3 regions of the Marilutibacter alkalisoli genome follow, and region 3 is predicted to be linked to each of the others. Evidence: riboswitches for the same ligand, from Rfam matches in the RefSeq annotation. Region 3 holds a riboswitch; each other region holds the start of a gene.

Region 1 (10,248 bases), 240 kb from region 3:
ACCACGTACAAGTCGGGCATGGAAATCACCTGTGCAGTTGGAGACGGTCGGAGACCTCGCCGGCGTCGATGTCGGGACGTTGCCCGCCGGAGAAGAAGAACGCGAACAGCAGGGCGATGAAGGCGATCTTGATCGCCAGCACCCAGCCCAGGTGGCGACGCAGCCGCCAGGCCCAGTGCGGCCCCTGTCGCGTCGTGCGTTTTGTCGGTTCGAGCATCGTGCCTACCCCGGTAGTGAAGGGTGGGTCAGGCTGTGATTGCGACAAACTCTAGAAGAACTGTTTCCTGCCATCCATTGGGCATTTTGTCCTGCCATCCATTCGACCGCTCCAATCAGGAGTCGCAGCCGGGATTCGTTGACTCCCGGAAGCCGGGTGGGCGGCCTTAATTCCCTTGCGAACTCGCCAGCGCGGCGTTGAGCATGTCTGCCAGCCGCTGCCCTCCCGCACGCAACTGTGCCTCGGCAACCGGCCGCCACTGGTCCATGTAGCGCCTTCCGACCTTCGGCCCGGCCGGGTAGAAACCGGGCTGGATGACCGCGCTGCACGAAGCTTCCGCCCACCTTGCCGCCGAGCCGGTAGCGGGCGCGTGAACAGGCGCCGGCAGCGTCCGCAGCCGTGCCAGCCACTGCGCCTCGTCGAGGCGGGCGCTGTTGAGCAGGCCGCTGTCCCACAGCGCATGCAGGTTGCTGCCGCGTCCGTCGCGACTGCCGTCGTCGATGCTGATCTGGACGGTATTGCCGCCCTTGTCGTGGCCATGGCCGGCGTGCAACGGCTGGTGCACGTCGCCAACGAAGTGGACGACGAACTTGAGCGCCTGCAGGCGTTCGGCGCGCGGCCGGCTGCGGTCGGCGAGGATCGCGGCCTGGTCGTTGATCGCCTCGACCACACAGTTGCCGCCCTTGCAGTGGCGGGCGGCGATGTAGTGGCAGTCGTCCTCGGCAATGTTCACGTAGTGCCAGCGCGCGCTGCGGCGGCCCAGGTCGGGATCCTCTGCGCGCAGCTGATCGGCCCAGTTGGCGATGCCGGCCAGGGTCGGGTCGTCCTCGCCTTCGAGCAGGGCCAGTGCTTCGGCGCGGGCTTCGGGCGTCATCCCGTCCCAGGCCAGTCCGGCGATCAGACGGTGGCCAAGCGGCCCCCAGGCCGCAACCGGGACGGGGATGAGCAGAGCGATGGCGAGCAGGCAGGAAAGCAGGCGGGTCATGCCGGCCACTGTAGCCGATATGACCCGCTGCCAAGGCTGTCGCCGGTGTCCGCATGACGCGCTGCGGACGGCTAGAAGCGCTTCACGTAGGCGGCCCCGTAGACCACAGGGTCGATGTTGGCCGTGCCGACCTTGGCGCCGTCGATCTTCACGTCGGTGTCGATGTCGATCCAGCGGGCATCGATCCGGATCGCGCTGCGCTCGCCGACCGTGAAGTCGATGCCGACGTGCGCGGCCAGGCCCCACGAATCGTCCAGCGACAGCTTGCTGCCGGCCAGCGGACCACGGGTCTTCTCGCTGAAGAAAGTCGTGTAGTTGATGCCGGCACCCACGAACGGCGAGACGGTGCCGCGATGGTTGAAGTGGTACTGCAGAGACACCGTCGGCGGCAGGTGCCGGGTGCTGCCGGCCTTGCCGACGCCGGGAATCTCGATGTCGTGCTCGAACGGCCAGGCGGCCAGCACTTCCAGGCCGAGGCCATCGCGGAGGAAGTATTCGAAGGTGATCGTCGGCTTGACGTCGCTGTCGACCCTGATCGGCACGCTGCCGCCGATCAGGCTGCCGTTGTCCGACTTGGGATCGACGACATGGGCGCCGACGCCGAGGGTCCATTCGCCCGCGGACTGGGCAAGGGCGGGCAGGGCGGCGGTGCCGAGGATGAGGCCGATGGCGCTGCAGACAAGTCCTTTGTGCATGTACATGTGGGTAGGTTCCTCTTGGTGGATGACGCCACTATCCGCCCCGGCTTGGGGCGGTCGTTTGACCATGGTCAAATCAGGCCGTTTCCGCGGCCGCGGACAGCTTCCCTGCTAGAATGCGCATTCCCCGTCAACTGCCGCCTGGCGCGGCCGCAGGAGCTTCCAGCAATGACCATCAAGGTAGGCATCAACGGTTTCGGCCGCATCGGACGCAACGTATTCCGTTCGGCGATCCAGAACTTCGCAGGCGAAATCGAGATCGTCGGCATCAACGACCTGCTGGAGCCGGACTACCTGGCCTACATGCTCAGCTACGACTCCGTGCACGGCCGCTTCAAGGGCCAGGTATCGGTGGAAGGCGGCGACCTGATTGTCAACGGCAAGAAGATCCGCCTGACCGCCGAGCGCGACCCGGCCAACCTGAAGTGGGACGACATCGGCGCCGAGGTGGTGATCGAGTCGACCGGCCTGTTCCTGACCAAGGAAACCTGCCAGAAGCACATCGATGCCGGCGCCAAGAAGGTGATCCAGTCGGCACCGTCGAAGGACGACACCCCGATGTTCGTCTACGGCGTCAACCACACCGAGTACAAGGGCGAGGCCATCATCTCCAACGCCTCGTGCACCACCAACTGCCTGGCGCCGCTGGCCAAGGTGATCAACGACAAGTGGGGCATCAAGCGCGGTCTGATGACCACCGTGCACGCCGCCACCGCGACCCAGAAGACCGTCGACGGTCCGAGCATGAAGGACTGGCGCGGCGGACGCGGCATCCTCGAGAACATCATCCCGTCGTCGACCGGCGCGGCCAAGGCGGTCGGCAAGGTGCTGCCGGAACTCAACGGCAAGCTGACCGGCATGGCTTTCCGCGTGCCGACCAGCGACGTGTCGGTGGTCGACCTGACCGTGGAGCTGGAGAAGGACGCTAGCTACGCCGAGATCTGCGCCGAGATGAAGGCGCAGTCGCAGGGTGCGTTGAAGGGCATCCTCGGCTACACCGAGGACAAGGTGGTCGCCACCGACTTCCGCGGCGAGACCTGCACCTCGGTATTCGACGCCGATGCCGGCATCGCCCTGGACGGGACCTTCGTCAAGCTGGTCAGCTGGTACGACAACGAGTGGGGCTACTCCAACAAGTGCCTGGAGATGGCCCGCGTCATCGCCGGCTGATCCGCCCCGCACCTGAAACCTGACGGGCGCGGCCCGGTTGGCAGGCCTTGACGGGCCTACTCGCTGACCCGGTCGCGCCCGCCGCGTTTTGCCCGGTAGAGCGCCTCGTCTGCCCGGGATAGCAGGCGATCCATGAATTCGGGTGATGGCTGGCTGGCGATGCCGATGCTGATGGTCACCCGGCCGCCCAAGCCGTCTTCGTGCGGGATGCAGGCGTCGCGAACCGCATCGCGGAAGCGTTCCGCCACCTCGCGGGTGATCGTGGCGCTGGTGTCGCGCAGCAGGACCACGAACTCCTCGCCGCCGACGCGTGCCAGCGTATCGCCGGGGACGCGCAGCAGGCCATGCATGATGCCGGCGACACGCTTGAGCACGGTGTCGCCGGCCGGATGGCCATAGCGGTCGTTGTAGGTCTTGAAGTGGTCGATGTCGATGATCAGTGCGCCGATCTCGGTTTCCGCATGCGCGGGGTCCTCGACCAGTTCACCGATCTCGCGCCGGAAGCCGCGTACGTTGAGCGCGCCGGTAAGGGCGTCGATGCTGGCGATGCGCTCGAGCTCATCGACGGCGTTGCGCAGATCAGCGGTACGCGCGGCGATTTCCTGATCGCGCTCCTCGACCACCCGCTGCAGTGATGTGGCCAGCTCTCGCTGTGCCTGCAAGGCATCGTTGAGCTCGCCGTAGGCGTGGTTGAGACGGTCGGACAATTCTCCGATCGCGCCGGCGATCGGTCGCAGTTCCATGGGCATGCCGCGTGCACTGTCGGCATCGAGCGGCGTGCCTACGGCGAAGTTGCGCAATGTGTCGAGCAGGCGTCCGGTACCGGCGGCCAGGTCCCTGAGCTGGATCCAGACGGCGGCGATTACACCAAGGCTGGTCACGATCAGCAGGGCGATCAGGGCCAGCGTGCTGCGGCCGATGGTTTCCAGCAATGGCCGATCGGGAGCCAGCAGCACGAGGACCCAGCCGCTCTCCATACGCGCACGTGCGACGAAGGCGCCGCCGCCATTCATGATGTCGTGTTTGAAACGGCTGCGTGCGGTATTCAAGGGCGCCGGCTCTGACAGCGTCAGGCGCGGATCGCTGACGACCTGGAGGAACTCATAGGACAGCCCCGGCGTGGTGTGAATGACCTGGTTGCGGCGATCCAGCAGCAGCATTTCGTAGCCGCGGGCATGGAAGGCCTGGCTGCGCCGACTGGCGAACGTCTCGACATGGATCGACGCTTCGATCACACCCATGAAACGGCCATCGCGGACGATCGGCGCGGATATCGCCACCAGCGGGTCGGTGCCCAGCGCGCGTCCGCGGAAGGCGTTGGAAACGTATGGTTGCAGGGTGCGGGCAGGGGCGGCGAAGTACTCGCGGTCGCTGACGTTGGAGGGGCTGGCACCGGTGTCCGGCCCGGTCATTGCGTGCGCCAGCACCCGCCCTTCGTGATCGGTTACCAGGGCACTGAGCAGTCCAGGCGAGGCGTCGAGCAGGCGGGCGAGGTCGTCCGGCCAGGCATCCGACGCGACATCGCGGGTCTGCGCCAGCACGATGAGGCTGGCCAGGCGGCTATGGACATAGTCGTCGATGCTGGATGACGTCAGGCCGGCCGACAGCCCGAGTCGATCGCCGAGGGAGTCGCGTTCGGCCTGGTATTGCTGCCAGATCAGCACCGCGCTGAACAGCACGGCCGGGACCGCGGCGGCAAACAGCAGCAGCCGGGCGAAGCGCCGACGCAGGGTCCATGGACGTTCCGGGCGGGCCAAGGAGGCGGGCGAACTCAGTGGGACGTTGGGCCTACGCTACCGCGCCGGCCGTCGCCCGACAATGACGCATATCACGGCTGCAGGCGGTCGCCGGCTCAGCGGCGCGACCGGGGCATCCCTGCCACCGGCCGCTGCGGAGATCAGAACGCGGCGTCGAACGCGACCTCTCCGCTGACACCGACCTGATAGGCCGACACCCTGCGCTCGAAGAAGTTGGTCACCTCCTGCACGTCTTGAAGATCCATGAAGCCGAACGGGTTGGTCGAACCGAAGCGCTTTGGCAGGCCGAGCTGGCCCAGGCGCTGGTCGGCGCAGTATTCGAGGTACTGGCGCATGTCCTTCAGCGACAGCCCGACCACTCCGCCGGACAGCACGTCCTGCGCGAACTGCATCTCGCAGTCGACGGCTTCTTCCAGCATCGCGACGACCTGCTGTTTCAGCTCGTCGTCGAACAGCGCGGGTTCTTCCTTGCGCACGGTGTCGATCACTTCGAACGCGAACGCCATGTGGCAACTCTCGTCGCGGAACACCCAGTTGGTGCCCGAGGCCAGTCCGTGCAGCAGCCCGCGCGAGCGCAGGTAGTAGACGTAGGCGAAGGCGGCGAAGAAGAACAGCCCCTCGATGCAGCAGGCGAAACAGATCAGGTTGAGCAGGAACTGCCGGCGCTGTTCGATGGTTTCGATGCGTTGCAGGCCCTGGATCGAGTCCATCCACTTGAAGCAGAAATCGGCCTTGGCCCGGATCGACGGGATGTTCTCGACCGCGTCGAATGCTTTTGCGCGCGCGGCCGGGTCGGGCAGGTAGGTGTCGAGCAGGGTCAGGTAGAACTGCACGTGCAGCGCTTCCTCGTATAGCTGCCGCGACAGGTACATGCGCGCCTCGGGCGCGTTGATGTGCTGGTACAGGTTCAGCACCAGGTTGTTGGCGACGATCGAATCGCCGGTGGCGAAGAACGCGACCAGCCGCTCGATCAGGTGCCGCTCGGCCGGGCCGAACTTGTGCCGCAGGTCGTTGACGTCGAGTGAGAAGTCGACCTCCTCGACGGTCCAGGTGTTGCGGATCGCGTCGCGGTACATCTCGTAGAACCGCGGGTAGCGCATCGGCCGCAGGGTGAGGTCGAAGCCGGGGTCGAGCAGGTGGGGGGAGGTGTTGTCGGACATGCAGGAATTCCTCTGGAGGAGTCCCTTCTCCCGCTTGCGGGAGAAGGTGCCCGTAGGGCGGATGAGGGCAGGGCGCGAGGCGGCCCTCACCCCAACCCCTCTCCCGCAGGCGGGAGAGGGGCTTCTGATTGGCGGCTACTGGCAGGCTTCGCAGCTCTCAGGGTTCTCGAGCGAACACGCCACCGCCGCGGCCGGCGCGATGTTGCTCACCGTCGACTTGGCGATCTTCGTTGCCGGTCGCGAGCGCAGGTAATAGGTCGTCTTCAACCCCTTCTTCCACGCGTACATGTACATCGACGACAGCTGGCCGATGTTCGGGCTCTCGATGAACAGGTTCAGCGACTGGCTTTGGTCGATGAAGGCGCCGCGCTCGGCGGCCATGTCGATCAGCGAGCGCATCGGCAGTTCCCAGGCGGTGCGGTAGACCGCGCGCAGCGACTCCGGGATCGCGTCGACGCCCTGGATCGAGCCTTCCGACATCTTGATTGCGTCGCGCAGCTCCGGTGTCCACATCCCGAGGGTCTTCAACTCCTCGACCAGGTAGCGGTTGACGACGATGAAGTCGCCCGACAGCGTCTCGCGCTTGAACAGGTTCGACACCTGCGGCTCGATGCACTCGTAGCAACCGGCGATCGAGGCGATCGTCGCGGTCGGCGCAATCGCGATCAGCAGCGAGTTGCGCAGGCCGTGCTCGCGGATGCGCGTGCGCAGGGCGTCCCAGCCGAGAGCGTCCGACGGCGCCACGCCCCAGGCCTCGAACTGCAGCTCGCCGGTTGATGCGCGAGTGTCGTCGAAGCCGGGATGTCTGCCGCGTTCGACCGCCAGCTCGTTCGACGCCGACAGCGCGTGGAAATAGATGTGCTCGGCGATCTGCTTCGACAATGCCCGTGCCGGCTCGGAATCGAACGGCAGCCGCAGTTTGAAGAACACGTCCTGCAGGCCCATCACCCCGAGCCCGACCGGGCGCCACCTGAGGTTGGCGCGGCGCGCGGTCTCGATCGGGTAGAAGTTGAGGTCGATGACGCGGTCGAGCTGGCGCACGGCCAGGCGCACGGTTTCGGCCAGCTTCTCGAAGTCGAAGCGACCGGCCTTGCCGTGTACCGGACCTTCCTCGAAAAGCTCGACGTGGTGCGACAGGTTGACCGAACCGAGGTTGCAGACCGCGGTTTCGTCCTGCGAGGTGACCTCGAGGATCTCGGTACACAGGTTCGACAGGTGCACCACGTTGCCCTCGCGCAGGGTCTGGTTGCAGGCGCGGTTGGACTTGTCCTTGAAGTTCATCCAGCCGTTGCCGGTCTGCGCCAGGCTGCGCATCATCCGTGAGTACAGCTCGCGCGCCTTCACCTTTTTCTGTGCCAGTCCGGCCGCTTCGGCGGCGCGGTAGGCGGTGTCGAAAGCATCGCCCCACAGGTCGGTCAGCTGCGGCACCTTGTGTGGATCGAACAGCGACCATTCGCCGTCGGCCTCGACCCGGCGCATGAACTCGTCCGGAATCCAGTTGGCGAGGTTGAGGTTGTGGGTGCGCCGCGCCTCGTCGCCGGTGTTGTCGCGCAGTTCCAGGAACTCCTCGACGTCGGCATGCCAGGGTTCGAGGTAGACGCAGGCCGCGCCCTTGCGCTTGCCGCCCTGGTTGACCGCGGCAACCGAGGCGTCGAGCGTCTTCAGCCACGGCACGATGCCGTTGCTCAATCCATTCGTCGAACGGATCAGCGAACCGTGCGAACGGATGCGGGTGTAGCTCAGGCCGATGCCGCCGCTGAACTTGCTCAGCTTGGCCACGTCCATGTAGCGCTTGTAGATGCTCTCAAGCGAGTCCTCGGGCGAGTCGAGCAGGAAGCAGCTCGACAGCTGCTCGTGGGTGGTGCCGGAGTTGAACAGCGTCGGCGAACTCGGGATGTAGTCGAGCTGGGCCATGCGCCGGTACAGCGCCAGCGCGTCGCCGACGTCCTCGCTCAGCGCGCATGCGACGCGCAGGAAGAACTGCTGCGGCGTCTCGATCACCGAACGCGCGGTCGGATGACGCAGCAGGTAGCGGTCGTAGAGCGTGCGCAGGCCAAAATAATCGAAGCGGTTGTTGAGCGAGTTGTCGATCGCGTCGTTGAGCTTGCGCGCGTTGTCCTGCACGAAGCCAAGCAGGCGGTCGTTGATCACGCCCAGTTCGTGACCGCGCTGCACCGACTGCGAGAACGCGTTGATGTCGATCGCGGCGACTTCTTTCTCGATCACCCCGGCCAGCAGGCGCGCGGCAAGGCGACCGTACTCGGGTTCCTCGGCGGTGAGCAGGGCGGCGGTGCGGATCGACAGTTCGTCGAGCTCGCGGGTGGTCGCGCCGTCGTAGAGGCCGGAGATGGTGCGCGTGGCCACCCGCATCGGATCGACCGAATACAGGTCCTCGGCGCAGCGGGTCACCGCGCGCACGATCTTGTTGACGTCGACCGGTTCGCGTCGGCCATTGCGCTTGGTCACCGTCATGGTCAGGTTGGCGGCCGGCGGGGTCAGGGCGAAGCCGTTGCCGGTCGGGCCATCAACCGAGCGTGGGGTGGCAGGCGGTTCGGCGACAGCGGTCGCGGAGGTGGTCGTCGCTGTTTCGGGGGCGTCGGTGTTCATTGTGGGGCTCCAGTGCAGGGCGCACGGGTCGCCACCCTTCCCTCGAGGGCGACGCACGGGGACATGACGGCATCGGCGATGACGGTCGCCGATTCAGCCACGCCCCCGCGGGCGCGGAATCTGCAGGATGGAAGCGGGGTGTCGCACGGCCCGAGACGGGCAGGGTGCCGGTGGAGAGCCCGGCACCGGCATTCGGACCGGAACCCCGGACCTTCGCCGCGACACCGACCGCCTCCCCCCGGAGACTCCCTGGCCGGTCACCGCGCGGTGTGCTGCGCGCGGCTGTCGGCAGGTCTTCGGGCTCTGGACATGGGCGAGAAAAGAGTGAAGAGGAGTGAGAAAAGAGTGGCGAACCGCCTTTTACTCTTCACTCACTTCTCTTCACTCTCTCCTTAACCTTTGCCTACTCCCCACCGCTTCCCAGGGCCGTGCCCCAGTGCCATGACGGGTTTCGTTTCCACTACCGCTGCGGGGCAGCGCCGGCTTTGGTCCGCCTTTCGAAGGCGGGTACCGCACCGGACTTCCCTTTTAAGCTGCGCCGGCCACGAGGACCGGTGCAGCACCGACGGACTCAACATAGTGGGGTAATGCCGATCCGTCAACACGATATGTGGTGGAAAGTGGAGCGAGTAGAACCTTGACAAAACCGATGCCGCCGCCCCGCCGGTGGTGTAGCCTCGCTAGCAGCTGAACGGGATGGGCGGATGCAATGGAAGGATTGATCGTGCTGCTGGTGCTGGCGGTACTGCTGGTGCCGGTGTTGCTGGTCGTGGCGCTGGTCCTGATCGCCGGATTGCGGTCAAGGGTCGCCGTCCTCGAGAACCAGGTCGCATCGCTCCGGACCGCGCGGAGCACCGTGTCCGATACCGGGGCGACGCTTGCGAAGGCTGCGGCCATGAGGCCCGATGCTCCGCCGTCAGTCGCGCCAGCCCCGGCTCCGCGGTCGCCTGCTCCAGAACAGGCTGCTCCAGAACAGGCGGCTTCAGAGCAGGCCGCTCCAGAACAGGCCGCTCCAGAGCAGCCTGCGCGTCCCGCGCCGGCCACGCCACCCCCTGCTCCGATGCCGCCGCCGCTGCCGCGTGCGCCCGCGGCCGCGTCGTCCCCGCCACCTGTCGCCGGGCCTGCGCCCGTCCGCCCGGGTCCCGATCCACTCGATGTGCTCGTGCGTGCGGTGAAGCGCTGGTTCACCGAGGGCAACGTGCCGGTCAAGGTCGGCATGCTGGTGTTGTTCGCCGGCGTCGCGGCATTGCTCAAGTACGCCAGCGATCAGGGCTGGATGAGCTTTCCGATCCAGTTGCGCCTGGCCGGCGTCGCCGCGGCGGGGCTGGCCGCGCTGGTGTTCGGCTGGCGCCAGCGCGAACGTCGGCGCAGCTTCGGCCTGAGCCTGCAGGGTGGGGCGATCGGCGTGTTGCTGCTGGTCGTGTTTGCCGCGTTCAAGCTGTATCCATTGCTGCCACCGGGCGCCGCGTTCGCGCTGAGCATCGTGCTGGTGGCCGGTGCGGGCGTGCTGGCCGTGGCCCAGAATTCGGTCGCGCTGGCGATACTGGGCATCCTCGCCGGGTTCCTTGCACCGCTGTGGCTTTCCACGGGCGGCGGCAACCATGTCGCGCTGTTCGGCTATTACGCCGTGCTCAACGCGGCGATCTTCGCGATC
Region 2 (10,248 bases), 1.4 Mb from region 3:
TTGCGCCTCGAAGCCGATTCCGTACACCGGTTGCAGCGTGCCGTCGGCGCTGGCGAGGTTGGAGATGTAGCGCAGATAGCCCTGCATGCTGCGCGTGGCGCCCAGCCGGTTGAGTGCGCGCACCACGAACGCCGCATCGCGCAGCCAGCAGTAGCGGTAGTCCCAGGTGCGCGCGGTGTGCGGCGCCTCCGGGATCGACGAGGTAACCGCGGCGACGATCGCACCGGTTTCCTCGCACTGGCACAGCTTGAGGGTGATCGCGCTGCGGATCACCGCCTCCTGCCATTCCAGCGGGATCGACAGGTAGCGCACCCACTCGCGCCAGTAGTCGATGGTCTGCTCCTCGGCATGGCGTACGAAGGACGCCACCGGCTCGATCAGCGTTTCGTCGGGGCCGAGCACCAGGTTCAACTCGCTGTCGAGCCGGAACGGCAGGCCGTCGCGCACCAGCCGCACCGGCGCATCGCTGGTCAGGCGCAGGGTGAAACCCGGTACCAGGTAGCGGATGTGGTTGCTGCCCCAGGTGATCTCGGGTGCGTGCTCGCCATAATCGGCGAGCGGTCGCAGGCGGATGCGGATGCGCGGACTGCCGGCCAGGCGCCGTACCCGCCGCACCAGCATCACCGGTCGGTAGAAACGCCCGTACTGTCGCCAGCGCGGGGCCAGGTCGGTGATCTCGATCGCGTTCCCATGATGATCCACCAGCACGGTGCGCAGCACCGCGGTGTTGGTCAGGTAGTGCTGTCGGGCGGTCGCGAAGTCCTCCAGCTCGATTGCGAAGTCGCCGCCTTCATGGCGGGTCGGCGAGAGCAGTGCGCAGAATACGGGGTCGCCATCGAAGGATGGTATGCACCCCCAGACGATGCGGCCGTATGCATCGACCAGGGCCGCGACGCTGCCGTTGCCGATCAGGCCGAGATCTAGCGAAGCCGGCTTCATGCCATCGTCCTTCATGCGCGCGCTCCCTTCTGCCGCAGGCCGGGCAGTCTGGCCGCGCCGTCGGTCAACCATGCCCGTACCGCGCTGGCATCGGGCAGGCGATGACGGGCTTCGCTCGGCTGGCGGTCGCCGACCAGCACGGCGATGCCGCCGCGTTCGCGCACCGCGGCGAAACCGTGTTCGTCGGTATGGTCGTCGCCGACGAATACCGGGCGCCGGCCAAGGAACGGCGATGCATCGAGCATGGCGAGGATCGCCGAGCCCTTGTCGGCGCCCTCCGGACGCAGTTCCAGCACCTGGTCGCCCGATTGCAGGCGATAGCCGGACAGTTCACCCAGGGCCGCTTCGGCCAGGGCCCGCAATCCGGCCGCCGCCGCGGGATTGCCACGCCAGTGCAGGGCCAGGGCGGCGCCCTTGTCCTCCACCACTGCGCCGGGATACCGCATGGACAGCGCCCCGGCCCGTTCGCGCAGGGCATCCAGCGCCGGCGGTGGCGACGGCAGCGCGCACGGGGTGCCGCCGCGTCGTTCCAGTCCGTGCAGGCCTGCCGCCGGCAACCGCAGCGGTGCGAACAGGGCGTCCAGGAACGCCAGCCGGCGCCCGCTGACCAGGGCCAGTGCGCCGCCGAGCCCGGCGTGCAGGGATTCCAGTGTCTCGATGAGCCCGGGCGGCACACGCACACCGTCGGGGTGGGGGCGAAATCCAGCAGGCTGCCATCGACATCGAGGAACAGCGCCCAGTCGGGTGAGATCGCGGGCGGCAGCGGCAGGTGGGCGGCTGGGCGAATCATGCACGCGATTGTGACCACCCCCATGTAAGCATCCGGTGGACGCCATCTGTCGATGCCATTTGTCGGCGCCATGTCCCGTCGAGGTGTCGACGGCACGCTTGAATCCACGGTGCCGGCCCGCATTTCCAGATCATTGCGGCAGGCGCCGCCACGATTCCGGAGAATTCCCATGCGGATGGACAAGCTGACATCGCGCTTCCAGCAGGCGATCGCCGACGCGCAGTCGCTGGCGGTCGGGCGCGACCACAACGTGATCGAGTCGGTGCACCTGCTGGCCGCGCTGATCGACCAGCAGGGCGGTGGCACCCGGCCGCTGCTGGCCCAGGCCGGCGTCAACGTGCCGCTGCTGCGCGAGCGGCTCGGCGAGGCGCTCGACAAGCTGCCGAAGGTGAGCGGGCAGGAGGGCAACGTTTCCGCCAGCAACGACCTGGCGCGCCTGCTCAACGTCACCGACAAGCTGGCGCAGCAGCGCGGCGACGCCTTCATTGCCTCCGAACTGTTTTTGCTCGCCGCGCTCGAGGGAAGCAGCGAGGCCGGCAAGCTGCTCAAGGCCGCCGGCGCGGACAAGGGCAGGCTGGAGGCGGCGATCGACAAGGCCCGCGGCGGCGAGAGCGTGCAGTCTGAGAATGCGGAGGAGCAGCGCCAGGCACTGGAGAAGTACTGCATCGACCTGACCGCGCGCGCGGAGTCCGGCAAGCTCGACCCGGTGGTCGGCCGCGACGAGGAGATCCGCCGCACCGTGCAGGTGCTGCAGCGCCGTACCAAGAACAATCCGGTGCTGATCGGCGAACCGGGTGTGGGCAAGACCGCGATCGTCGAGGGCCTGGCCCAGCGCATCATCAATGGCGAAGTGCCCGAGGGCCTGCGCGGCAAGCGCGTGCTCTCGCTCGACATGGGCGCACTGATCGCCGGCGCCAAGTTCCGTGGCGAGTTCGAGGAACGGCTCAAGGCCGTGCTCAACGACCTGGCCAAGAACGAAGGCCAGGTGATCCTGTTCATCGACGAATTGCACACGATGGTGGGCGCCGGCAAGGCCGAGGGCTCGATGGACGCTGGCAACATGCTCAAGCCTGCACTGGCCCGCGGTGAACTGCATTGCATCGGCGCGACCACGCTCGACGAATACCGCAAGTACGTCGAGAAGGACGCTGCGCTGGAGCGTCGCTTCCAGAAGGTGTTCGTCGGCGAACCGAGCGTGGAGGACACGATCGCGATCCTGCGCGGATTGAAGGAGAAGTACGCGGTCCACCACGGCGTCGAGATCACCGACCCGGCGATCGTCGCCGCGGCCACGCTGAGCAACCGCTACATCGCCGATCGCCAGCTGCCGGACAAGGCGATCGATCTGATGGACGAGGCCGCGTCGCGCATCCGCATGGAGATCGATTCCAAGCCGGAGGAGCTCGACCGCAAGGAGCGTCGGCTGATCCAGCTCAAGATCCAGCGCGAGGCGTTGAAGAAGGAGAAGGACGACGCGTCGAAGCAGCGCCTGGCCGACCTCGAAGCCGAGATCGCCACGCTGGAGCGCGAGTTCAACGACCTGGAGGAAATCTGGAAGGCGGAGAAGGCGACCCTGCAGGGCGCGACGAAGATCAAGGAGCAGATCGAGGCCGCCAAGCTGGAACTGGAGGCCGCGCAGCGCAAGCAGGACTTCGGCCGCATGAGCGAGATCCAGTACGGCACGTTGCCGGAACTGGAGAAGCAGCTGCAGGTGGCGCAGGAAGCCGAGCAGCAGGGCTTCACCCTGTTGCAGGACAAGGTCACCGCCGAGGAGATCGCCGAGGTGGTCGCGCGCTGGACCGGCATCCCGGTCAGCAAGATGCTCGAAGGCGAGCGCGAGAAGCTGCTGCAGATGGAGGGCCACCTGCATACGCGTGTGGTCGGCCAGGAGGAAGCGATCAAGGTCGTGTCCGACGCGGTGCGCCGTTCGCGCGCCGGCCTGTCCGATCCGAACCGGCCGAGCGGTTCGTTCCTGTTCCTCGGCCCGACCGGCGTCGGCAAGACCGAGCTGTGCAAGGCACTGGCCGAGTTCCTGTTCGATTCGCCCGACGCGATGGTCCGCATCGACATGAGCGAGTTCATGGAGAAGCACGCGGTGTCGCGGCTGGTCGGCGCGCCCCCGGGCTATGTCGGCTACGAGGAGGGCGGTTACCTGACCGAGGCGGTGCGGCGGCGTCCGTACAGCGTGATCCTGCTCGACGAGGTCGAGAAGGCGCACCCGGACGTGTTCAACATCCTGCTGCAGGTGCTCGACGACGGCCGCCTCACCGATGGCCAGGGCCGCACGGTCGACTTCCGCAACACGGTCATCGTGATGACCTCGAACCTCGGCAGCCAGATGATCCAGGAGCTGTCGGACACCGATTCGCCGGAAGGCTACACGCAGATGAAGGCGGCGGTGATGGGCGTGGTGCAGAACCACTTCCGCCCCGAGTTCATCAACCGGCTGGATGACATCGTGGTGTTCCACCCGCTCGACAAGGCGCAGATCCGCGAAATCGCGAAGATCCAGCTGGCCGGGCTCGACAAGCGGCTGGCCGAGCGCGGCCTGAAGCTGGAATTGAGCGACAACGCGCTGGTGTTGCTCGGCAACGTGGGCTTCGATCCGGTGTACGGCGCGCGGCCGCTCAAGCGCGCGATCCAGCAGCAGTTGGAGAACCCGCTGGCGCAACGCATCCTGGCCGGCGAGTTCACCGCCGGCGACACCATCGCCGCCGATGCCGAGGGTGGCGTGCTGGTGTTCCGCAAGGGCGCCTGAAAAGCGCCCTCACCCCAACCCGCGCCCCGGCCCTCGCGCATAGCGCATAGCGCTCGGGCGTTCATCGGCACGCGAGCCAGTGGCTCGCAAACGTGCCTCTTCACCCCGTGTGCGGGAGAGGGGCGAATTCATGGGCTTGTGCTCCTTAGCTCCCGTGGTAACGAGGGCGACATGCCCACATGTCATGACGTCGCGCCGCTCAGGGCTGCGGCAAACTGCTAGACTCCGTCCCGCCTGAGGTGACTGCCGCTCCCGTCCGGGACGGTGGTTGAAACGGGAATCCGGTGCGCCGGGTCGCGGGCCACGACATGTGGCATCGCGATCGGCAATTCCGGAGCTGCCCCCGCAACGGTAGGCGAGACAAGGTCCGCACGCAGCCACTGTGCCTGATGCATGGGAAGGCGCGGACCGGGAGCCCACGGCGATCCGCCGGTTCCGCTCGCAAGCCCGGAGACCGGCCCCAGGCATGACCCGACATGCGGTGGGCGATGTCACGGGCTGCACGCACCGCGTGCCGTCTTGCACCCTCCTTCCGCCTGTTCGTTTCCATGCCATCCGCGCGGGCAGGCGCGGTGAAGGAGTTTCCGTGCATCGCCATGCAGTCGTGTTTCGTCGTGCCACGCTGGCATCGACGCTTTCCCTGATTCTTTTCCCATCCATCCCGGCGTTCGCCACCGGTGCCGCGGTCGACCTCGACCAGGTCGTGGTCACCGCTACCCGTACCGCCAGGACCCAGGACCAGACCCTGGCCGCGGTGACCGTGATCGACCGTGCCGAGATCGAGCGCCTGCAGGCGCCGTCCGTGCCGGACCTGCTGCGCGGCCGTGCCGGCATCTCGCTGGCCAACAACGGTGGCCCGGGCAAGTCGACCTCGCTGTTCCTGCGCGGCACCGAGTCCGACCACGTGCTGGTGCTGGTCGACGGCATCAAGCTCGGCTCCGCCACCAACGGCAGCGCGGCGCTGCAGGACATCCCGGTCGAACAGGTCGAGCGCATCGAGATCGTGCGCGGCCCGTTCTCCAGCCTGTACGGTTCCGAAGCGATCGGAGGGGTGGTGCAGATCTTCACCCGTCGCCCGCAGGGGCCGTTCGAGCCCAACGCCATGCTGGCCATCGGCAGCGAGAAGACCCGCCGGGCATCCGCCGGCCTGGCCGGACGCCGCGGCGACGACACGCGCGGCGGCTGGTACTCGCTGCAGGCCGCGCACGAGACCACCGAGGGCATCAACGCCTACCGCGGCACCCGCAATTTCGATCCCGACCTCGATGGTTACCGCAACACGTCGCTGACCGCACAGGGTGGATACCGCTTCAACGAGCGCTGGGACGGCGAGCTGCGCGTGTTCCGTGCCGAGGGCCGCAACGAGTACGACGGCGGTCCGGCCAGCGAGGCTGACAGCGTGCAGCAGGTCCTCGGCGGGCGCCTGCGGCATGCGCCGAACGAGCGCGTGACGTTCACCGCCAGCGCCGGCGGCAGCGCCGATCTCAGCGACAACTTTTTCGACGGCGTGTTCAGCTCGCGCTTCGACACCCGCCGCAAGGTCGGCGGGCTGCAGGCCGACCTGGGCATCGGTGCCGGCCTGCTGACCCTGGGCTTCGACTGGCAGCGCGACGAGATTGACGGTACCACCGCCTATGCCGTCGACCGCCGCATCAACCGCGGCGTGTTCGGCCAGTGGCAGCAGGCGTTCGGTGCGCAGTCGCTGCAGGCCAGCCTGCGCCGTGACGACGACAGCCAGTTCGGCGGCGAGACCACCGGCAGCGTGCTGTGGGGCTGGGACTTCACCGACGCACTGCGCCTGACCGCGAGCTACGGCACCGCGTTCAAGGCACCGACCTTCAATGAGCTGTACTTCCCCGGCTACGGTAATCCGGCACTCGGGCCGGAAACGTCGCGCAGCGTCGAGCTGGGGTTGCGTGGCGCGCATGGCTGGGGCGTGTGGTCGTTGAACGCCTACGACACCCGCATCGACGACATGATCGCCTACGACGCCGACCTCGGCGATTTCGGCGGTCCCAACAACATCGACCGCGCCCGCATCCGCGGCGTCGAGGCGACGTTCGACACCACCGTGCTGGGTTGGGACCTGAGCGGCAGCCTGGGCTGGCTGGACCCGGAGAACCGCGCCGGCAACGCCGGCAAGGTGCTGCCGCGCCGGGCCAGGCGCAGTGCGCGCATCGACCTGGACCGGCGTTTCGGCGACTTCAGCGCCGGGGCCTCGGTGACTGGCGTCGGCGAGCGTTTCGACAACCTGTCCAACACCACCCGCATGGGTGGCTACGGCCTGGCCGACCTGCGCGTGGGCTATGCGCTCTCGAACGACTGGCAGCTGCGGCTGTCGCTCAACAACGTCCTGGACAAGCAGTACGAAACCGCCGCGCTCTACAACCAGCCCGGCCGCAACTGGCTGCTGAGCGTCCGTTACCGGCCGGGCCGCTGAGCGTCCCGGTTCCATTCCCTTCCCGACGAGGCCTGCCGATGAAACCGCTCTCCGGATCCATGAACCTCGGCCTGTTCGCCGCCTTCGCGGCGTTCATGGTCGCCACGCGCTTCAACCATTTTGGCGATGCCCTGCATTTGCCGGATGCATCGATGGCGCTGTTCTTCCTCGGCGGCCTGTACCTGCGCCGTCACTGGCAGTTCGTGGCGATGTTGGCGCTGGCGGTGACGATCGACTGGGTTTCGATCGAATACGCCGGGGTCAGCGATTTCTGCGTGACGCCGTCCTACGCGTTCCTGCTGCCGGCCTATGCGGTGCTGTGGTACGGCGGTCGGCTGTATTCCGGTCAGCTGCAGCCGGCGTGGCTGCCGATGCTGGGCGCGGCCGGGGCCGGCCTGGTGTCCGCCAGCCTGTCGTTCCTGATCTCCAACGGCGCGTTCTACTGGCTCGGCGGGCGCTATGCCGATCCGCACTTCGCCGAATACATCGCACGTGTCTGGCAGTGGGGGCCGTTGTTCGTGCGTACGACGCTCGCCTACATCGTGGTGGCGCTCGCGGTGCACGCGGTCGTGGCATATGCGATGCGTCGCAGGGCCCCGCAGGGCGCCGGCCAGCACTGATCCGGATCTTCATGTCCGATCCGACATCCGACAGGAGGGATGTACCGATGCAAGCACATGCACAACCATTGCCACTGGCGTCCACGCGCGACCAGTGGCTCGTCGGGCTCGCGCTCGCGGCGTTGATGATCGCCACCCGCGGCCAGCATTTCGCCAGCGTCGATGCCCTGCCGAGCGCGTCGTGGGCGGTGTTCTTCCTTGCCGGCGCACTGCTGCGGCCGATGTGGGCGCTGCCGGCGTTCTTCGTGCTCGCGACCGCGCTCGATCTGGGCAGCTACGCGGCCGGCACGATCAGCGACTGGTGCCTGTCGCCGGCGTACTGGGCGCTGGCCTTCGCCTATGCCGCGTTGTGGCTGGGCGGGCACGTCTACCGGAACCTGCATGTCGATGACTGGCGGATGGTGCCGCGGCTGGCGCTGGTGCTGGTCGCGACCGCCAGCGTGGCCTACCTGCTGTCCAAGGGCGGCTACTGGTTCTTTTCCGGACGCTATCCGGAACCGACATGGCAGGGCTTCATCGCCCGCGTCCCGACGTACTATCCGCGTTCGCTGGGCACGCTGGCCGGTTATGCCGGCATCGCCTTCGCCTTGCGCGCGGCATGGCGTGGCGCGACCCTGAGGGTCCGTCGCGTGGAGGAGGTGGTGTCGTGAGCCGCGGTTCCGAGCGTCTCGGCCGTACCGAAGAGGAGCACTACCGCGAGCGGGCGCGGCGCAAGAAGGAACTGGTCGACCGCCGGATCGCGCGGGCGACCATCGACCGCGGTGTGCTGGTGGTCAACACCGGCAACGGCAAGGGCAAGAGCTCATCCGGCTTCGGCATGCTCGCGCGTTCGCTCGGGCATGGTTTCCGCTGCGGCGTGGTGCAGTTCATCAAGGGCAGTTTCAGTACCGGCGAGGATCTGTTCTTCCGCACGATGGGCGATGCCTTTGCCGATCGCCTCGAGTACCACGTGATGGGCGAGGGCTTCACCTGGGAGACCCAGGACCGCGAGCGCGACATCGCCGCGGCCGGCGCCGCATGGGACGTGGCCGCGCGCATGCTGGCGGATCCGGCGTTCGACTTCGTTTTGCTGGACGAACTCAACATCGCGCTCAACAAGGACTACGTGCCGCTCGATGCGGTGCTGTCCGCGCTCGCGGCGCGGCCGCAGCGCCAGCATGTGGTCGTCACCGGCCGCGGCGCGCCGGACGCGTTGGTGGAGGCGGCCGACACTGTGACCGAGATGCGCCTGGTCAAGCACGCGTTCAAGGCCGGCATCAAGGCCCAGCACGGGATAGAACTCTGATGGGCGGCGCCATGCGCTCGTGCCCCGCGTTGCTGGTGTCGGCGCCCGCGTCGGGGCAGGGCAAGACCAGCGTGACCGCCGCGCTGGCACGCTGGCACCTGCGGCAGGGTCGGCGGGTGCGGGTGTTCAAGACCGGCCCGGATTTCCTCGACCCGATGGTGCTCGAACGCGCCAGCGGCGCAGCCGTGCAGCAGCTCGATCTGTGGATGTGCGGCGAGGCCGACGTGCGCGCACGCCTGTACGCCGCCGCGGACGAGGCCGACCTGATCCTGGTCGAGGGCGTGATGGGACTGTTCGATGGCGAGCCGTCCAGCGCCGACCTCGCCATCGCGCTCGGCCTGCCGGTGCTGGCGGTGATCGATGGTTCGGCGATGGCGCAGACCTTCGGTGCGCTGGCGACCGGGCTGGCGAGGTACCGCGATGGGCTGAAGGTGCATGGCGTGGCGGCCAACCGGATCGGCAGTGCGCACCACGCCCGGTTGCTGCGCGAAAGCCTGCCGCCGGACCTGGCGTGGCTGGGTGCGCTGCCGCGCCGCGCGGAACTGGCACTGCCCGAGCGCCACCTGGGCCTGGTGGCGGCCGGCGAGCTCGACGACCTGGATGCACGCCTGGACGCGCTGGCCGATGCCTGGGGCGAGCATGCGCAAACCGCGCTGCCGCCGCCGCTGGCATTTCCGGCGGCGGCTCCGCTGGCGGTGCCGCGCCGGCTGGACGGGTGGCGGATTGCGGTCGCGCGCGATGCCGGGTTCTGTTTCCTGTACCCGGCCAACCTCGAGTTGCTGCGCGAGGCCGGGGCCGAGCTGCGGTTCTTCTCGCCGGTGGCTGGCGATGCGTTGCCGGAATGCGACGCGGCCTGGCTGCCAGGCGGCTATCCCGAGCTGCACCTGGAGGCGCTGTCGAACAACACCGCGCTGCATGCCGCCCTGTGCGCGCACCGCGATGCCGGCAAGCCGCTGCTGGCCGAATGCGGCGGCCTGCTGTTCGCGTTGGAAACCCTGACCGATCGCGACGGACACGGCGCCGCGATGGCCGCGCTGTTGCCGGGCAGCGCGGTGATGCAGCGCCGCTTCGCCGCGCTGGGCATGCAGGAGGTTTCACTGCCGGAAGGCACCTTGCGCGGCCACAGCTTCCACTACGCCCGCGCCGACATCGCCGCCGAACCGCTGGCCACGGCACGCAACCCGAACGGGGGACCGACCGCCGAAGCGGTCTACCGCGATCGCGCGATGACCGCGAGCTTCGTGCATCTGTACTTCGCCTCGAATCCCGAAGCCGCGACCCGGTTGTTCCGGCCATGACGGCGGCGCTGGTCGCGCTGGCCGCCGTGTTGCTCGATGCCGTGCTCGGCGAGCCGCGGCGCGCGCATCCGTTGGTCGCATTCGGCCGTTGGGCAGCATGGCTGGAGCGCCGGCTGCA
Region 3 (10,248 bases):
TGGTCGATGACGCGATCATCGTGCTGGAGAACATCCACCGCCACATCGAGGAGGGCATGACGCCGCATGCCGCCGCGCTCAAGGGCGCGCGCGAGCTGGCCTGGCCGGTGGTCGCGATGACCACCACCCTGGTCGCGGTGTACATACCCATCGGCTTCCAGGGCGGTCTGACCGGCGTGCTGTTCACCGAGTTCGCCTTCACCCTGGCCGGCGCGGTGCTGCTGTCGGGCGTGATCGCGCTGACCCTGTCGCCGATGATGAGCGCGAAGATCCTCAAGGAGCACGATCCCGAACACCCGAAGGGCCGTCTCGAGGCCTGGCTGGACCAGAAGTTCGAGACGCTGCAACGCGCCTACCAGCGCAAGCTGCATGGCGCACTGGAAACCAAGTCGGTGATCGCCGTGTTCGGCGCCATCGTATTGGTGTCGTGCGGGTTCCTCTACGCCACCGCACCGAAGGAACCGGCGCCGGTCGAGGACGAGGGCTTCATTTTCTCGATCGCGATGGCGGACCCATACGCCACCCTCGACTACGTGGAGCGCTACACCGAGGAGATCACCGCGATCTCCAAGACCGTGCCGGAGGTCGACAATTACTTCCTGTTCAACGGCGGCTTCGGCAGCGGCGGCGGCGGCGCCAGCCCGTCGGCGATGGCCGGCTTCGTGCTCAAGCCCTGGAGCGAGCGCTCGCGCTCGACCAACCAGGTGCTGCAGCAGAGCCTGCAGCCGCAGATCAGCGAGGTCACCGGCCTGAACGTATTCGCGATGGTGCCACCCTCGCTGCCCAGCGCGGGCGGTGACGGCGGTGGCGAATTCGTGATCGGCGGCGTCGGCGACCTCAGCCAGTTGTCGGAACTGGCCGACGCGATCCTGCAGCGGGCGATGGAGAGCAAGCGCTTCATCTTCCTCGACAAGGACCTGAAGATCGACAAGCCGCGGATCGAGGTGGACATCGACCGCGACAAGGCGGCCTCGCTCGGCATCGACATGCGCACGCTCGCGGCCGACATGGCGGCGTTGCTGTCGGGCGGCTACACCAACCGCTTCGCGATGCAGAACCGCTCGTACCGGGTGATCCCGCAGGTGCAGCGCAGCGACCGCCTCAATGCCAGCGATCTGGAGAACTACTACACCCGCACCCGCGATGGTGAGCTGATCCCGCTGTCGACCGTGGTGACACTGAAGGAGAGCACGCAGCCGCAGTCGCTCAAGCGCTTCCAGCAGCTCAACGCGGTGGCGATCACCTTCGCCCCGCGCCCGGGCGTGAGCAAGGGCGAGGCGCTGGCGATCCTGGAGAAAGCCGCCAACGAAGTATTGCCGCAAGGCTACAGCGTCGACTACGCCGGCGAGTCGCGCCAGTTCAAGCAGGAAGGCTCGGCGATGCTGGTGACGATGGGGCTGGCGCTGATCATCATCTATCTGGTGCTGTCGGCGCAGTTCGAGAGTTTCCGCGATGCGCTGATCATGCTGTTGACCGTGCCGATGGCGATCTGCGGCGCATTGCTGACGCTCAACGTGCTGGCGCTGCTGTCGAACATCCTCGGTTTCTCCGGAATCGAGGCATTCCCGGGCATGAGCATCAACATCTACACCCAGGTCGGCCTGGTGACGCTGGTGGGCGTGATCTCCAAGCACGGCATCCTGATCGTGGAGTTCGCCAACAAGCTGCAGATCGAGCAGGGCCTGAGCAAGCGCGAGGCGATCGAGCAGGCCACCGGGATCCGCCTGCGCCCGGTGCTGATGACCACCGCCGCGCTGGTGTTCGCGATGTTCCCGCTGCTGCTCGCCAAGGGCCCGGGCGCTGCCTCGCGCTTCTCGATGGGTATGGTGATCGCCTCCGGCATGACCATCGGCACGCTGTTCACCCTGTTCGTGCTGCCGGCGTTCTACCTGTACCTGGCCCAGGACCATTCGGCGCAGCGGCACGGGGACGAGATCGAAGCGATTCCGGAACCGGTGACGTAACGATTCCGTAGCCCGGACAGGCAACACGACGAAGGCGGACGCAGCAATGCGTCCGCTTTTTTTGGTTCTTCGCCCAGTCGAGGGGAAAGCGCCGGACCTGCTGGATGACCGGGGCGCCGGGAGCGAAGGCCCTTGGATGCGAATGTCCCCCGGCACCGGCCAAGGCCGGCGCCTCCTCCTTGATTTCGCACCCAAGGGCCTTCACTCCCGGCGTTCGGACATGACTGGTGGCCCCAGAAGCGGAATCCCGGGAAGGGCCGGCTTCGCATTCCAGCCTCCGTAGCCCGGGTAAGGCAAAGCCGCACCCGGGATTCGGGCACACACGTCCCGGGTGCGGCTCCGCCTTGCCCGGGCTACCGTTATCGGTTATCGATCCAGCAGCGCCGACACGTCCAGCGGCACCTCGGCCAGCGTCTTTTCGGCCAGAATTCGCAGGTCGTCGAGGTGCGGCAGGCGCCCGAGACACGGCGCTTGCAGGCGACTCTGCAGCAACGCGAAGTTGTCGTCGGCCCGCGCCATTTCCGGGTCGATGCCGTTGGCGATCCAGCCGGCCAGGCGCAGGCCATCGGCCTCGATCGCGCGCGCGGTGAGTCGGGCATGATTGATACAGCCCAGCCGCAGGCCGACCACCAGCACCACCGGCAGGTCCAGCGCGCGCACCAGGTCGACCTGGTCCAACGTCGCCGACAGCGGCGCGGCCCAGCCGCCGACACCCTCGACCACCACGTGATCCGCACTTCGGGACAGACGCCCGAAGGCGGCAGCGATCGGATCCAGTGCGACCTCGACCCCGGCCGCACGCGCGGCCAATTCCGGCGCCAGCGGTTCGGGCAGCGCGAACGGGTTGACGTCGTCATAGCCCGGAACCGGATCGCTGGCTGCCTGAAGCAGCAACGCATCCTCGTTGCGCCAGCCGTCAACGGTCCGCTCGCAGCCGCTGGCCAGCGGCTTCATCCCGACCGCGCGCAGACCGCGCGCGCGCAGCGCGTGCAACAGGCAGGCGCTGGCCACGGACTTGCCGATACCGGTATCGGTGCCGGTGACATAAACGCCTTCGATCATGAAGCTCCCTTCTCCGATGCGTCGCGCTCGGCGAGGCGGGCATCTACCCGCCGCCCAACGCGGTAGCCATAAGCCGGCAGGATCACTGCCATCAGTCCGTAAGCCAACCCCGGCAGCGCCAGCCACCAGCCCTGACCTTCCGGCAGCAGCAGGGCAAGCACCATCGACAGCACAGCGCAGCCGATGTAGACCGCATGCACCACCACTTCCGAGCGCAGGATCAGTCGTTCGGCGGCATCCAGGCCCAATTCAGAAGCTTTCCGCAGGCCATGCCGGTTGAGTATCACAACCAACATCGCAAGCGTCGCAAAGCCCACGCCGTAGATCACGAAGATCAGGCGGAACTCGGCAAAACTCTCCACCCGGAACTCGCTCGGCGCCCAGCCCGCAGTCATGAAGTGCATCGCCGCCGACATCACCATCCGCAACGGGTACACATAGAACAGGGCCGTCGCGACCAGCGCCAGGCTCAGCACGACAACCCCGGTGTTCTCCAGCCCGAGCCGCCGGCAGAAGCGGTAATGGGCATGCCAGAACAGGGCCAGGATCGCGAACCCGGCAATGAAAGCCGGGAACCGGCGCAACGCCTCGTACAGTTCGGCGAAGGTTTCCGGCATCGCGCCGAAGGAAACCACCAGCAGGGTCACGGCAAAGGCAAAGGCCGCGTCGACGAAGGTCTCCACCCGCGTCACCGAGCTTCCACGCAGGCGGAACCCGTTGTCCACCGGCAGTTGGTGCAGGTCCATGGTCTCATCCCCCGGATCGGTTTCGACCGCACGAATGGTAAGCCTGAACGCGCCGCGGCGTACTGCTAGACTCCGGGGATGTTCGCCGCCACCGCCCTCACCGGCAGCAAGCCGGAACAGTATGCCCAACTCGCCGAGCAGGCCCGCGGCCTGGTCCATGGCGAGCACGACCGCATCGCCAATGCCGCCAATCTGGCCGCGCTGATGTTCAACAGTCTGCCGGACCTGAACTGGGTCGGCTTCTATTTCTTCGATGGCAACGAACTGGTGGTCGGCCCGTTCCAGGGCCTGCCGGCCTGCGTACGCATTCCGCTCGGCAAGGGGGTGTGCGGAGTGGCCGCGGCGAGCCGCGAAACCCAGCGCGTGGAAGATGTCGATGCCTTCCCCGGCCACATCGCCTGCGATGCCGCCTCACGCTCGGAGCTGGTGGTGCCGCTGGTCGACAATGATGGCGGCCTGATCGGCGTGCTCGACCTCGACAGTCCGTTGCGCGGCCGCTTCGATGCCGACGACCAGGCCGGGTTGGAAGCCATTGCCCGTATCTATATGGAACAAACCACGGGGAACGCACCGGCATGACTCTGCCCAAGCTCCGCAATATCGGCCCCAAGAGCGCGGCGTGGCTGCGCCAGGTCGGCCTGCACACGCGCGAGGAGCTGGAGGCGGCGGGGCCGGTGGAGGCCTACATGCGGATCAAGCGTGCCGGCTTCAAGCCGACCATGAACCTGCTGTACGCGATCGAGGGCGCGCTGTGCGACTGCCATTGGCAGGAGGTGCCCGAACCTCGGCGGCAACAACTGGTTGCCGAGGCCGAAGCCGCGATCGAGCAACTGCCGCCGCCGCGCTACAAGCCGGCCGCGGCACCGGTGCGCACGACGGTAATGACCGCCGATACGGTCGAGCCGCCGCCCCCGGGAGCAGTGGAGAGTGGAGAGGAGTGAGAAGCGAGTGGGGGAGAGCCTGCTTTTTCTCTCACTTCTTACTCCTCTCCACTCACTCCTCGCCTTTGGCGTAGACTACGCGCGCTTCGAGGTGACCCAGGGCCGACCGGCCCGGGTTGAAACGGGAAGCCGGTGACCTGCCGCGATCGACCACTGAATCGATCGGCGCGCAACATTCCGGCACTGCCCCCGCAACGGTAAGCAGGCAAGGTTTCCGACACGGGCCACCGTGCAGCGCGCGGGAAGGCGTCGGAAGCCGGGGCGTCCATCCGGCCGCCTGCCCTGCAAGTCCGGAGACCGGCCTCGTGGGCGGACCATGCCGATGACTGCACACCGGTCGCGGCAGGCCCATGACTGATTGCGATGCGGAGGGCATCGCGGCAGCGATGACGGCATGCTGCCGTCCGTCGACGCCTCGCTCCTCCCACGCGTAACCCGAACGCAATGCGTGGCCGCCAGGCCCGCGATGGAGAGAGCCCCCGATGTCCGCAAAGATCCTGTCCCTGGCCGTTGCCGCCGCGCTGGCTACCGCCGTATCGCCGGCCCGCGCCCAGAATGCGACCGACCTCGACGAGGTCACCGTCACTGCCAATCGCACCGCGATCAGCGTCAACGACGCACTGGTGCCGGTGGAGGTGATCGACCGCGAGGCGATCGAGCGCAGCCAGGCCCGCGACCTGCCCGATCTGCTGCGCGGCCGCGCCGGCATCACCATCGCCAACCAGGGCGGTGCCGGCAAGCTGAGCACGCTGTTCCTGCGCGGCGCCGAGTCCGACCACGTGCTGGTGCTCATCGACGGCATCCGCGTCGGTTCGCCGACCTCGGGCCTGGTCTCGTTCCAGGACCTGCCGCTGGCGATGATCGAGCGCATCGAGGTCGTGCGCGGCCCGCGTTCCAGCCTGTACGGCGCCGATGCGATCGGTGGGGTGATCCAGATCTTTACCCGCCGCGACCGCGAGGGCCTGCACATGCGGGGAAGTGCGACGGTCGGCAGCCACGACTATGCCCAAGGCACCGCCGGCCTCGGCGGCCGCAGCGGCAATGCCTGGTTCGGTCTCGACACCGCCTACACCAATACCGAAGGCTTCGACGCCTGCCGCGGCCGTGGCCCGGACCCGTCGGATCCGTTCGACTTCGGCGCCGGCTGTTTTGCCGACGAACCCGACGACGATGGCTACCGCAACCGCTCACTGTCGGCCCGCGCCGGTATCGACGCCACCGAGACCCTCTCGCTCGGTGTGCACGCGCTGCGCGCCGAGGGCCGCAACGAATACGACGGCAGCTTCCAGAACCTGTCCAAGATCACCCAGCAGGTGATCGGCGCCAACGCGCAATGGCAGCCGTCGGACGTGGCGGCGTTCAAGCTGGTCGTCGGCCGCAACAGCGATACTTCCGACAACTACAAGGACAGCAACCCCGCCGGCCGCTTCGACACCGACCGCGACAGCGCCACCGTGCAGGGCGACTTCACCTTCGCCCGTGACCAGATGCTGACTATCGGCTTCGACTGGCTGCGCGACCGCGTCGAGGGCAGCACCGAATATGCCGAGACCTCGCGCCGCAACCACGCCGGTTTCGTACAGTACCAAGGACGGTTCGGCGCACACTCGTTCGAGGCCAGCCTGCGCCGCGACGACAACGAGCAGTTCGATGGCCACACCACCGGCAGTGTGGCCTGGGGGATGGGCTTCGGCGACGGCTGGCGGATCACCGCCGGTTACGGCACCGCGTTCAAGGCACCGACCTTCAACGAACTGTACTTTCCGTTCTTCGGCAACCCCGACCTGAAGCCGGAAGAATCGAAGAGCTGGGAGCTGGGCCTGGCCCGGCGCGGGGACGCGATCAACTGGCGCATCGACGCATTCGACACCCGCGCCGACAACCTGATCGCCTACGACGCCGGCATCTTCCTGCCCAACAACATCGAAAGCGCACGCATGCGCGGTGCCGAGGTCGGCATGGACACCGAGCTGGCCGGCTGGGTCGTCAATGCCAGCGCCAGCTTCGTCGACACCGAGAATCGCGAAGGCTTCTTCGCCGGCAACAAACTGCCGCGCCGCGCCGACCACAACGCGCGCATCGACATCGATCGCGATTTCGGTGCCGTGCGCCTCGGCCTGACCGGCGTCGCCGAAGGCAGCCGCTACGACGATGTCGCCAACAGCACGCGCCTGGGCGGCTACGCGACCTTCGACCTGCGCGCCGAGTACGCCTTCCACCCCGACTGGACCCTGCAGGCCCGCGTCGCCAACCTGTTCGACCGCAAATACGAGACCGTGGCCTGGTACAACCAGCCCGGCCGCGAGTGGTTCCTGACCCTGCGCTACGCGCCGCAGTGAACCGGTCGCGTCCGCGGACACCATCGTCCACGGGTGCGGCAAGGCGGCTGCGTCGATGCAGGGCGCAGCGCCTCAGCCGTTGATCGGATGCCGGCGGCGGAACATCTTGTAGAGCTCCATCGCGAACAGCACGATGAGGGCGAGCGCACCCAGCTGCAGGCCCTCGGCGATGGTCATTGCCTGCAGCGAGAGCAGATCGCGCAGCGGCGGAATCGCGAGCACCGCGATCTGCAGCAGCTGGGTGCCGATCACGGCGGCGACCAGCAAGGGGTTGTGCCACAGCGGGATCCGAAATGCCGATTCGCTCTCGGAGCGGCAGTTGAAACAGTGTGCGTTCTCGCACCAGACCAGCAGCCACAACACTGCGCCTTGCGCGGCCACGTGCTCCATTCCGGTCGCCAGCGCGAAGTAATAGAACACGTAACCGATCGAGCCGATCACCGCCCCGCCCAGCAGCACTTGCTCGATCATCCGGCGATCGAACACCGGGGCATTGGCCGCGCGCGGGCGGCGCTGCAACACGTCAGCCTCACCCTTCTCGAATGCAAGCGCGACGTGTTGCATGCCGTTGGTGACCAGGTTCAGCCATAGCAGCTGCACTGCGGTCAGCGGCTGCGGCAGGCCGGTCAACGTGGCCACCAGCACCATCATGACCTCGGCCACGCCGGTGGAGATCGCCAGCGCGATCACCTTGCGCAGGTTGTCGTAGGCGATCCGCCCTTCCTCGATGCCGGAAACGATCGAGGCGAAGTTGTCATCGGCCAGGACCAGATCGGCGGCGTCGCGGGCGACATCAGTGCCGGCCTTGCCCATCGCCACGCCGATGTCGGCAGCATGCAGGGCGGGCGCATCGTTGACGCCATCGCCGGTGACCGCGACCACGTGCCCATCGCGACGCAGGGATTCGACGATCGCCAGCTTCTGCAGCGGCTCGGTACGGGCGAACACGCTGGCCCGGCTGGTTGCCGCATCGAACCCCTCGACGGGCAGCGCCGCCAGTTCGGCCCCGGTCACGACGGCATCCGGCGTCAGCTCCAGTCCGAGCTGGCCGGCAATGGCAGCCGCGGTGCGCGGATGGTCGCCGGTGACCATGACCACGCGGATGCCCGCGCTCTGCGCCGCGTGGACGGCACCGCGGGCCTCGGGCCGCAATGGATCGATCAGGCCGGCGAAGCCCAGCAGGCACAGTCCGCCCAGCCCGTCCTCATGTGCGTTCGCGACCCGGCCTTCGGCCACGGCGATCACCCGGTAGCCGGCACCGGACAGATATTCGACCGCCGTCTGCGCCGCGGGGGCGACATGCCCGCATAGCGAGAGGATGGTTTCCGGCGCCCCTTTGGCATACGCGACCAGCCCCTCCGCATCGGCGTGTATCGAGGCCGCGAAGCGCTTCTGCGGCTCATAGGGCACACGCGCGACGACCAGCGCAGGATCGTCGTCGTCCGGACACCAGCCGTGTGCCGCCGCGGCGTCGAGGAAGGCCAGGTCGACCGCATCGCCACTGACGCCCTCGCCGCTGCTGGCCGCACGTTCGCTGGCACGCGCGGCTGCGACCAGCAGCGACTTCGACGCGGCGGCATCTGGCGCGACCTCGCCGGCGCCGGCCACCCATAGCCGCTCGACCGTCAGCACGTTCTGGGTCAGCGTGCCGGTCTTGTCGGTCGCGATCAGGGTGCAGGCGCCGAGCCCCTCGACCGCCGGCAGATGCCGCACCATCACGTTGCGCAGGCTCATGCGATGGGTCGCGATCGACAGGGCTACGGTCATCGCCACCGGCAAGCCTTCCGGAATCGCGGATACCGCCAACGCCACCGCAAGCAGGAAAATGTCGCCGGCCGAAGCGCCGCGCATCAGTTCCAACGCGGTGATCAACGCGATCACCACTACTACCGCGACCACCACATGGCGGGTGAAGCGGGCCATGCGCCGGACCAGCGGAGGCGGTGCGTCGGGCCGCTCCAGTTCCGCCGCCAGCTGGCCGACCGTGGTCGAGTCGCCACTGGCCACCACCACTGCCAGGCCACGACCGACCTGGATCGTGGTTCCGGCATGCAGCATGGTCACGCGCTCGGGCAGCGGCGTCACGCTCTCCAGCATGGCATCGGCGTGCTTGAGCACCGCCGCCGATTCGCCGGTCAGCAGGCTTTCGTCGACGAGCAGGTTGCGTGCCTCGATCAGGCGCAGATCGGCCGCCACGCGTTCCCCGCTCTCGACCTGGACCACATCGCCCGGCACCAGCACTTCTGTCGGCAGCCGCTGCAGGCGGCCGTCGCGCCAGACGGCCACGGTGCCTTTGATCAATGCGCGCAACGCACGCGATCGCGTCTCCGCCCGCCATTCCTGGAAGCATCCGATGGCGGCATTGATCAGCAGCACGGCGAAGATGAAGACGGCATCGGCCATGTGCGACAACAGCAGCGAAACCAGGCCGGCCGCCAGCAACAGATAGATGAAGGGACTCCTGAACTGCGTCAGGAACACCTCCAGCACGGTCCGACTACGCCCTTCCGGCAACCGGTTCGGCCCGTGGCATGCCAACCGCGCCTCGGCGTCGGCCGCACTCAGGCCAGTCCGGGAACTGGACAGCCCTGCTAGAACGGCGTCCGTGCCCTGGCAATGGAATGGAGGTGTCTCGGGGGCCATCGGCTCGCGGCGATATCGACGGGAAGAGTGCCGCCACGTTAGATCCGCCGCTTGCGCGTGGAGTTGATCACGATCAATCGACCGGTTTCCCGGTATCCGCCAGCGGCGCGAGCGACACTTCCGGATGCGGGCCTGCGTTGATCCAGATCAAGCCCTTCGACCGCATACAGGGGTCCAATGACCGACATCAACCGATCCCACGAGCGGCTGGACGATGAAAGACCTGGTAATGCCCATGACCGGCAGCAACGGCGATGTGAACGCATTGGAAGCCGCCATTGCGCTTGCGTCGAGCGAGGGCGCACACCTGTCCGTCCTGGTCGCCCTGAAGCTGCCCATCCCGGATCCCTCTCCGGTCGGAATGGCGCAGGACAATGCCGTCCTGCAACTCCACGACGAGCTCAGGAACCAGGCCGAACTGAAAGCGGCGCGGATCCGGACCCGGCTGGACGAACTCCCGATCTTTGCCTCGGCGCAGGTGGTCGAATCGCTGGTCACCGAGCCGCCGGACGCCATCGCGTCGCATGCCCGCAACGCGGACCTGGTGGTGATG

What was found. A riboswitch is a leader RNA that binds a small molecule or an ion and turns the genes downstream of it on or off. The one in region 3 is predicted to bind cobalamin.
Region 1: another riboswitch for cobalamin. It lies ahead of FKV23_RS03160 (ribonucleoside-diphosphate reductase subunit alpha); the one in region 3 lies ahead of btuB (TonB-dependent vitamin B12 receptor).
Region 2: another riboswitch for cobalamin. It lies ahead of btuB (TonB-dependent vitamin B12 receptor); the one in region 3 lies ahead of btuB (TonB-dependent vitamin B12 receptor).

The regions. Positions count from the first base shown of each region.
Region 1 covers NZ_CP041242.1:730,147-740,394, forward strand. Annotated here, with positions in the region: gene FKV23_RS03125 (cytochrome ubiquinol oxidase subunit I) at 1-20, opposite strand, end outside; gene cydP (cytochrome oxidase putative small subunit CydP) at 26-217, opposite strand; gene FKV23_RS03135 (S1/P1 nuclease) at 384-1,202, opposite strand; gene FKV23_RS03140 (OmpW/AlkL family protein) at 1,274-1,903, opposite strand; gene gap (type I glyceraldehyde-3-phosphate dehydrogenase) at 2,069-3,070, shown strand; gene FKV23_RS03150 (sensor domain-containing diguanylate cyclase) at 3,127-4,827, opposite strand; gene FKV23_RS03155 (ribonucleotide-diphosphate reductase subunit beta) at 4,968-5,987, opposite strand; gene FKV23_RS03160 (ribonucleoside-diphosphate reductase subunit alpha) at 6,123-8,459, opposite strand; cobalamin riboswitch at 8,865-9,176, opposite strand; gene FKV23_RS03165 (DUF2339 domain-containing protein) at 9,304-10,248, shown strand, end outside.
Region 2 covers NZ_CP041242.1:2,965,197-2,975,444, reverse strand. Annotated here, with positions in the region: gene FKV23_RS13150 (glycoside hydrolase family 15 protein) at 1-939, opposite strand, end outside; partial or broken gene otsB (trehalose-phosphatase) at 951-1,729, opposite strand; gene clpB (ATP-dependent chaperone ClpB) at 1,899-4,487, shown strand; cobalamin riboswitch at 4,708-4,964, shown strand; gene btuB (TonB-dependent vitamin B12 receptor) at 5,074-6,927, shown strand; gene FKV23_RS13130 (hypothetical protein) at 6,966-7,547, shown strand; gene FKV23_RS13125 (hypothetical protein) at 7,595-8,197, shown strand; gene cobO (cob(I)yrinic acid a,c-diamide adenosyltransferase) at 8,194-8,832, shown strand; gene FKV23_RS13115 (cobyrinate a,c-diamide synthase) at 8,832-10,130, shown strand; gene cbiB (adenosylcobinamide-phosphate synthase CbiB) at 10,127-10,248, shown strand, end outside.
Region 3 covers NZ_CP041242.1:492,336-502,583, reverse strand. Annotated here, with positions in the region: gene FKV23_RS02180 (efflux RND transporter permease subunit) at 1-1,964, shown strand, start outside; gene bioD (dethiobiotin synthase) at 2,331-3,026, opposite strand; gene FKV23_RS02170 (TMEM175 family protein) at 3,023-3,772, opposite strand; gene FKV23_RS02165 (GAF domain-containing protein) at 3,851-4,351, shown strand; gene FKV23_RS02160 (TfoX/Sxy family protein) at 4,348-4,713, shown strand; cobalamin riboswitch at 4,785-5,033, shown strand; gene btuB (TonB-dependent vitamin B12 receptor) at 5,196-7,052, shown strand; gene FKV23_RS02150 (cation-translocating P-type ATPase) at 7,125-9,695, opposite strand; gene FKV23_RS02145 (universal stress protein) at 9,910-10,248, shown strand, end outside.